2 linked regions of the Leisingera sp. NJS204 genome follow. The main gene of each other region encodes a partner of the protein of the gene in region 2 in a complex. Links are inferred from orthologs where the notes say so. Each region holds a gene or a part of one and is shown on either strand. Other genes may lie near its edges.

Region 1 (3,920 bases), 800 kb from region 2 along the record:
AGCAGGACCGTCACCACGCAGATCGTGTTGGAGCCCGACATCGGCGGATACTCGGTCTGCTCGAAGATGATAAAACCGGCGTCCGCTTCCGGATGGCAGGGCGGCACAATCGCATTGCCGCAGAGCCCGGGATTGCCGCGCGGTTCGCGCAGCATTTGCAGGCGGATATCATCATGATTGGCCGCCATATCCTGCATCTTTTCAAACACCGAATTGCCGCGCAACAGCGGCATGCCGCCGGTGATCACCCGGCCCGGCTCGCCCTCGGCATGTGCCTCAACCGCCTGGATAATGCGGGATGCGCGCATCTGTCTTTCCCTTCCCGATGAAGCCCTGGCCCTATGGATTGGATCCAAAATCATTTGTGCACAGATGCACAAGCCGCGTCCAGACCCCTCTGTGCCGTTTGCGGGACTGGCATTTGCCCCGTCTGTGGGCTATCTGGCAGGGAAAGAACCCGCAGCGCCAGGCGTGCTGCCTTTGCGCATCGAAAGGCTGCTACATGAGCTTTGAAACACCGGGGCCGGTTGAGGCGCAATTGCGCGACGCCATCAGCCCGATTGAAGACATCATTGAGGAGGCCCGCCAGGGCCGCATGTTCATCCTTGTCGATCACGAGGACCGCGAGAACGAAGGCGATCTGGTGATTCCGGCGCAAGCTGCGGATGCGGCGGCGATCAATTTCATGGCCACCCATGGCCGCGGGCTGATCTGCCTGACCCTGCCTGCTGATCGAATCGAAGAGCTGGGCCTGCCGATGATGGCGCTGCACAATTCGTCGCGCCATGAGACTGCTTTCACAGTTTCGATCGAGGCGCGCGAAGGCGTTTCCACCGGCATCTCTGCCGCCGACCGGGCGCTGACCGTGGCCACCGCCATCGACCCCGACAATACTGCTGCCGATATTGCCACCCCCGGTCATGTCTTCCCGCTGCGCGCGCGCCGGGGCGGGGTGCTGGTGCGTGCAGGCCATACCGAGGCCGGCTGCGACGTGGCCCGGCTTGCCGGTCAGTACCCGTCGTCGGTGATCTGCGAGATCATGAAGGAAGACGGCACCATGGCACGGCTGCCCGATCTGGTGGAGTACGCCGCGACGCACGGGCTGAAGATCGGCACCATTTCCGACCTGATCACCTACCGCGCCCGCAACGACAATCTGGTGACGGAAACCTCGCGCGAGACCGTGACCTCGGAAATCGGCGGCGAGTGGGAAATGCGGCTGTTCACCGACCAGACCCATGGCATCGAGCATGTGGTGATGATCAAGGGCGACATCACCACGCCGGAGCCGGTGCTGGTGCGTACCCATGCGCTGCATGAGGCGACCGATATTCTGGGACTTGGCCCGAAATCGGCCCGCCAGCTGCCCCGCGCGATGGAGATCATTGCCGAAGAGGGCCGCGGTGTGGTGACCCTGTTCCGCCAGCCCCGCAATGCGCTTTATGCCAATGAGGAAGACGGCGCGCGGACAGTGACCATCAAACAGACCGGCATCGGCGCGCAGATCCTGTCAAGCCTGGGTTTGAACGAATTGGTTCTGCTGACCGACTCGCCCTCGACCAAATATGTCGGGCTGGATGCCTATGGGCTGTCCATCACCGGCAGCCGCCCCATTCTGAAGGACGATTGATATGGCTGGACATGAAACCCATTACACCCTGCCGCGTGCGGAATTCGACAAGCCGGTGAAGATGCTGATTGTTGTGGCGCCTTATTACAAGGATATCGCCGACAATCTGGTCACCGGCGCCGCAGCCGAGATCGAAGCCGCAGGCGGAACTTTCGAGATCGTCGAAGTGCCCGGCGCATTGGAAGTGCCGACAGCGATTGCAATTGCCGACCGGACCTCGAATTTCGACGGCTACGTGGCGCTGGGCTGCGTGATCCGCGGTGAAACCACCCATTATGACACCGTCTGCAACGACAGCAGCCGCGCGATCCAGCTGATGGGCCTGCAGGGGCTGTGCATCGGCAACGGCATCCTGACAGTGGAGAACCGCAAACAAGCCGAAGTGCGGGCAGATACAGCCGATCAGAACAAAGGTGGCGGCGCGGCAGCTGCGGCCTTGCATCTGATCGCACTCACGCGTAAGTGGGGCGCCCAGACCAAAGGCATCGGTTTCAAGGCGCCCACCGGGGCGTACCAGGTCGCCGGTACAGACAACGGATCCACCAGCGTATGAGCACCCAGGACAGCCGCCCCAAGGGCAATGGCAAGAATCAGATGAGATCGGCAGCGCGGCTTTATGCTGTGCAGGCGCTGTTCCAAATGGAACACAGCGGCCTCACCTTTGACAAGGTGATCGTCGAGTTTGAGGACCACCGCTTTGGCGCTGTCTATGAGGGTGACGAGATGGCGGAGGGGGATAACAAGATCTTCCGCAAGCTGATACGCGAAGCCGTGAACCATCAGGCGCAGATCGACCAGATGACCGACCGCGCCCTGGTGGCGAAATGGCCGATTGCCCGGATCGATCCCACCTTGCGCGCGCTGTTCCGCGCGGCCGGGGCCGAGTTGAGCCAGTCCGACACCCCGCCCAAAGTGGTGATAAACGAGTTTGTCGATATCGCACGTGCCTTTTTTCCCGAAGGCAAGGAGGCGAAATTCGTCAACGCCGTGCTGGACCACATGGCACGCGAAGCCAAACCGGAAGCCTTCTGAGGCGGTAGTTCCGACTTCGATGGAGAAAGGGCGCGCTGTAGAGTGCGCCTTTTTCTTTGGGAAACGGCCAATCGCAAAGGGTGCGGCAAATTCCGCTTATTTCTCCGGAAGCGCTGGACGGCGCTGTAAAGACTGATAACCTCCTATTGCATATCTGGAGGACTCAGATGCCTGAACTGGTGAAGATGTATATCCGCAACGTCGTGACCGGCTTTGGGATTGCTGCCGTATTTGTGGCGATGCTGCTTTGGTTCAATGTGATGAACCTTTGGGGGCTGGTTTCCACATCCGACGCGGGCCTCTTGGCGGTGTTCCTATTATGGTTCATGCATGGCATCGTCTTTGCCGGTGTGCAGTTTGCCTGGGCGGTGATGGCCATGGCTGAAAAGGACGGCGGGCCCCGCCGCGGCACTCCTGTGGTTAATGAACTCCAGCCGGTGCGTGTTCCGGCTGACGAGCTTTCCCAGCGTGAGCGCCAGCTGCGCAGCCGCCGCTGAAACATTGCAAAACGCAATCCGCCCGCGCTTTCCATCCGGAAGGCGCGTTTTTTCTTTGGCGGTAAGGGAAAATGCGGCGGGACCACCAATCAACCGTGCGGCTTTGATTCCCGGGGACCTGTTTGTACAGGTGGGCGCCAGGTAAACGGACCAGGGTCCGAACAGAGCCAGCTCCCGTGGAATTGCTTAAGGCCACTGGAATGCTGCCTGTCACAAGAAGGGCAGAACCCGCCAAGGCCGTAAATAGTCTGCCCGGCGCGCTGTTACAAGGGGAACGGAGTGCTGGCGGGTTGTTTCCGGTTAAAACCGCGGGATTGCAACTTGTTCCCTAATTGTTCACATTTGCCCGTATGATGAATGATCTGCAGCCTGGACAGAAACTCGCCCGCGGGGTGTCGCGCTATCTGCGCTCGCTGGGCTATGCACCGCTGGAGGAGTTTGCGCCGGCCCGCGGCCTGCGCGTCGATGTGATGGCGCTGGGTCCCAAGGGGGAGCTGTGGGTGATCGAGTGCAAGTCCAGCCGCGCTGATTTCCAGTCCGACAGCAAGTGGGAGGGCTATTTGGAGTGGTGCGACCGCTATTTCTGGGCGGTGGATCTGGCGTTTCCAACCGAGCTGCTGCCGGACGGCACCGGGCTGATTATTGCTGACCCGTATGATGCCGAAATCATCCGCATGGCGCCGGAGGACAAACTGCCGCCGGCGCGCCGCAGAAAGCTGATCCAGAAATTCGCGATGGATTCCGCCCGCCGCCTGCAGGCC
Region 2 (4,580 bases):
ACCCGGGCGACGATATCCCGATCATCGCGGGTTCGGCTCTGGCCGCAATGGAAGGCAACAAGCCTGAAATCGGCGAAGAGAAGATCAAAGAGCTGATGGCCGCTGTGGACGAGTACATCCCGACCCCGGCGCGTGCTGTTGACCAGCCGTTCCTGATGCCGGTTGAAGATGTGTTCTCGATCTCTGGCCGCGGCACCGTTGTGACCGGCCGGGTTGAGCGCGGCGTGATCAACGTTGGCGATTCGATCGAAATCGTTGGTATCCGCGACACCAAAACCACCACCTGCACCGGTGTGGAAATGTTCCGCAAGCTGCTGGACCGCGGTGAAGCCGGCGACAACATCGGCGCCCTGCTGCGCGGTATCGACCGTGACGGTGTTGAGCGCGGCCAGGTTCTGTGCGCCCCGAAATCGGTGAACCCGCACACCAAGTTCGAAGCCGAAGCCTATATCCTGACCAAGGAAGAAGGCGGCCGTCACACGCCGTTCTTTGCGAACTACCGTCCGCAGTTCTACTTCCGCACCACCGACGTGACCGGCACCGTGACCCTTCCCGAGGGCACCGAGATGGTTATGCCCGGCGACAACCTGAAGTTCGACGTTGAGCTGATCGCGCCGATCGCGATGGAAAACGGCCTGCGCTTCGCCATCCGCGAAGGCGGCCGCACCGTCGGCGCCGGCGTCGTTTCCAAAATCACTGAGTGATTTTGAAACAGTGGGTGGCAGGCGGTTTTCGCTAGAAAATCGCCGAGAACCCACCCGGTTCTGAATACAGAAAGGGCCTCCCTTGGGAGGCCCTTTTCTTTTGCAGCAGCGTTTGAACGGGGCAGAGACCGGAAGTCGTTGTTGACCTCTATTTCTTAAAGCCGCTTTTGTTCTTAGTGCCGTCTACAGGTACGTATCGTTGTCCCGGTTTTGGTGTGGGAGGCAATGGGTTCCCTTTTGTGGTAGTGCGTTCTTGTCCAGTCTTTCCTCCGCGAGGGCCAACAATTTCGACTTGGCCAGAGCCGGGTGCTTTTTGACCGGGTTTCAAGGTTCTGCTCATGCAATGTTCTCCATTTGTATCAGTGCGAAGCTTAGATAAGCACACATCTTGGTTGTTCAAGAAAGCGTGATGCAAATTTTAGGAGAATTTTGGCTAACCCGGAGGCACGCTCAGGTAACTAACTATTCGATCGCAAACGGCCAGACGATAGGACTTTGTTTTCCTTTACTTCCCGTGCTGTTTGGAGTGTTGTTGTGCGCATCTAAAAGGAGAGTCGAATGCTCACAATGCGCCTGCAAACATTTATCAAACTCTGCCACTACGATCAGGTCGAGCTGGCGCGGGCACTTGATACGATGTTGAATGGTCCCGGTGGTGGTCACAATTTCCATTGGTCTTTGAAAAAGGCTATTCACAGTTATATCGAAGGAGCTACTTCGGTAGAAATCGAAGACATTCTCGATACGCCAACCAAAGAAGCGGAGCGAAAGTACAACAAAGCTGCTTTTGAAAATTTCATCGCGAAGTTTGGGAAAGCCAAAGAGATCGAAGTAGTCGATCAGGAGAGGATTTACTCGATTCCGAACTTCGACATTGAGTTGAAGGTCGATCCGTGGTTTCGCACCTTTGAGAAGGGGCAAAGCCACCTGCATTTGGTCTGGGCGACGCAAAGGCCGGAACTCGCTCAGAGGATTGCGAATATTGGTACTCTTGTTCTACTGGATTGCTTTAAGGGTACAGCTTTGGGGAACTCCAGGTACTGCATAATGGATCTTGTGAAGCCCAAACGCTATACGGATAAGACTATCTCCGACAAGACGAAGTTGGCGCTTGAATTGCAATGCCGTTCCCTTGAGACCTGTGCCAAGCTTGTTTAGTTCGTGACGCTTTAGGTGGTGTTTACCACGGCAAACAAACCCCAAACGCACCGTCCGCCCCAAACGCAACCGTTTCGCCGCGAAACCCCTTGCCACATTGCTTCATCAAGCGTATAGCGCGCAGGTTCGCTATGTGCGGATAGGGGCGGGGTGATTCCCGCCTTTTGGGTTCGATGAGGGTTCGGCGGTGGTCGCAGGCCCTCCTCTCAACCTCAACGCCTCAATAAAGGCAGATGTAATGCAAAGCCAAAACATTCGCATTCGGCTGAAGGCATTCGATTACCGCGTGCTGGATGCCAGCACCCAGGAAATCGTCAACACAGCCAAGCGCACCGGCGCTCAGGTTCGTGGCCCGATCCCGATGCCGAACAAGATCGAGAAATTCACTGTTCTGCGTGGCCCCCACGTTGACAAGAAATCCCGCGATCAGTTCGAAATCCGGACGCACAAGCGTCTTCTCGACATCGTTGATCCGACCCCCCAGACCGTGGACGCGCTGATGAAGCTCGACCTCGCCGCTGGTGTGGACGTCGAAATCAAGCTGCAGTCGTAAGATCGGAGGGTAATGAATATGCGCTCTGGTATTATCGCAAAGAAAGTCGGCATGACCCGGCTGTTCCTGGAAGACGGCAAGCAGATCCCTGTGACCGTTCTGTCGCTGGACGGCCTGCAGGTTGTTGCGCAGCGCACCGATGACAAAGACGGCTACACCGCCGTTCAGCTCGGTGCCGGTTCCGCCAAGGCAAAGCGCACGTCGCAAGCCATGCGCGGCCACTTCGCAGCAGCCAAGGTTGCGCCGAAGCGCAAGCTCGTGGAATTCCGCGTGCCCGCAGACGCCCTGATCGAAGTCGGCGCCGAAATTTCGGCCGAACATTTCCTGGCTGGCCAGAAAGTGGACGTCACCGGCACCTCGATCGGTAAAGGTTTCGCCGGTGCCATGAAGCGGCACAACTTCGGCGGCCTGCGCGCCACGCACGGTGTGTCGATCTCGCACCGTTCGCATGGTTCGACCGGTCAGTGTCAGGATCCGGGCAAAGTCTTCAAAGGCAAGAAGATGGCCGGCCACATGGGCGCTGCCCGCGTGACCACCCAGAATCTGGAAGTGGTGAAAACCGACGCCGATCGCGGCCTGGTCTTCATCAAAGGCGCCGTTCCCGGCCCGAAATCCGGCTGGGTTACCGTCAAGGACGCCGTGAAGAAGAAAGCGCCCGAAGGTCTGCCGTTCCCGGCTGGTCTGAAAGCGGCTGCAACCGATGCACCGGCTGTTGAAGCCCCCGCGGAAGGTGGTGAAGCATGAAACTTGACGTGATCAAACTCGACGGCGGCAAGTCCGGCGACATCGAGCTGTCCGAAGACCTGTTCGGCCTGGAGCCGCGTGCGGACATCCTGCACCGTGTGGTCCGCTGGCAGCGCAACAACGCGCAGCAGGGCACCCACAAGGTGAAGACCCGCTCGGAAACCTCCTATTCGACCAAGAAGATCTATCGCCAGAAGGGCACCGGCGGCGCACGCCACGGTGACCGTAACGCGCCGATCTTCCGCAAGGGCGGTATCTACAAGGGCCCGGTTGTCCGTTCGCACGGCCACGATCTGACCAAGAAGTTCCGCAAGCTGGGTCTGCGCCACGCGCTGTCCGCTAAGGCAAAAGCGGGCGAGCTGGTCATCATCGAGGATGCAGCCTCCGAAGGCAAAACCGCGGCTCTGGCCAAACAGGTGAAAAACCTGGGCTGGAAACGCGCGCTGGTCATCGACGGTTCTTCGGTCAACGAAGACTTCCTGAAAGCGTCGCGCAACATTGAAGGCCTGGATATCCTGCCGACAATGGGCGCAAACGTCTATGACATCCTGAAGCGTGACATCCTGGTGATCACCAAAGCAGGTGTCGAAGCACTGGAGGCTCGCCTGAAATGAGCGCGAAAGCAGAACACTACGACGTGGTCCGCAAGCCGATCATCACCGAAAAAACCACCATGGCGTCCGAAAACGGCGCAGTGGTCTTTGAGGTGGCAATCGACTCGAACAAGCCGATGATCAAAGAAGCTGTTGAAGCTCTCTTTGGCGTCAAGGTGAAGGCGGTCAACACCACCATCACCAAAGGCAAGGTCAAGCGGTTCCGCGGCCAGATGGGCCGTCGCAAAGACGTCAAGAAAGCCTATGTGACCCTGGAAGAGGGCAACACAATCGACGTGTCCACCGGACTCTGAGATTTGCCTCTTTGAGACTTTGGAAGGCCCTCGCGACAGCGGGGGCCTTTTGCGTTTGTGCGGGGCAGGCATGTCTGCATGGCGGCTTCCTTGGTGCATTCCGTCCGCTGATTAATAGCCGCCGGCGGTTAAGATCCGCGAAGCCCCGCGTGCGCTGCCTGCGCAACGGGCGGCGTTCAAAAACGACGCCCCGGCACTATCATTCCTGGCGCTATAGCGTATGGGAGGGGGTGCCTTAAGGAGAATGAATGATGGGACCTTCACAGAGTTTGCCTGAACTGGTCGCGGCGGCGCGGGCCAATGCCAAGACGCTTGAAGATCGCATCATGGCGGCGCAGTCCCCTGACGGGCAGTGTGAAGAGCTGCGCGCGGCAACGGTTGCGCTGGAAGCCGCAGCGGTCGATATCTTCACTCTGTTCGAGGCGCGGATGCAGCACCATTTTAAGCGCGGACCGTTTTCACGGAAATTGACAGCCCTGCTGATGCAGTCCGGGCAGGCCGCCCTCGCCGAGAG

Evidence for each region. The genes of interacting proteins can lie anywhere in the genome.
Region 1: the proteins of rpsJ (region 2) and nusB are in contact, whole or in part, in a solved structure (PDB 3D3B), measured with the Escherichia coli proteins. The link is inferred for Leisingera sp. NJS204 from one-to-one orthologs.

The regions. Positions count from the first base shown.
Region 1 is NZ_CP035417.1:2,775,346-2,779,265, reverse strand. What follows is about bases 949-3,920. They hold nusB (transcription antitermination factor NusB), read left to right. Parts: upstream 949-2,179; coding sequence 2,180-2,662; downstream 2,663-3,920. Other genes in these bases: ETW24_RS13655 (MmcB family DNA repair protein), read left to right, coding at 3,510-3,920; ETW24_RS13660 (hypothetical protein), read left to right, coding at 2,830-3,159; ETW24_RS13670 (6,7-dimethyl-8-ribityllumazine synthase), read left to right, coding at 1,632-2,183; ribB (3,4-dihydroxy-2-butanone-4-phosphate synthase), read left to right, coding at 949-1,630. In the rest of the region: ETW24_RS13680 (proline racemase family protein), read right to left, coding at 1-308; more of ribB, read left to right, coding at 503-948. UniProt on the Escherichia coli protein: Part of the processive rRNA transcription and antitermination complex (rrnTAC). The complex forms an RNA-chaperone ring around the RNA exit tunnel of RNA polymerase (RNAP).
Region 2 is NZ_CP035417.1:3,575,159-3,579,738, reverse strand. What follows is about bases 1,074-3,757. They hold rpsJ (30S ribosomal protein S10), read left to right. Parts: upstream 1,074-2,100; coding sequence 2,101-2,415; downstream 2,416-3,757. Other genes in these bases: rplD (50S ribosomal protein L4), read left to right, coding at 3,156-3,757; rplC (50S ribosomal protein L3), read left to right, coding at 2,434-3,159; ETW24_RS17455 (hypothetical protein), read left to right, coding at 1,263-1,862. In the rest of the region: tuf (elongation factor Tu), read left to right, coding at 1-704; more of rplD, read left to right, coding at 3,758-3,773; ETW24_RS17435 (50S ribosomal protein L23), read left to right, coding at 3,770-4,066; ETW24_RS17430 (hypothetical protein), read left to right, coding at 4,315-4,580. UniProt on the Escherichia coli protein: Involved in the binding of tRNA to the ribosomes. Part of the processive rRNA transcription and antitermination complex (rrnTAC). The complex forms an RNA-chaperone ring around the RNA exit tunnel of RNA polymerase (RNAP).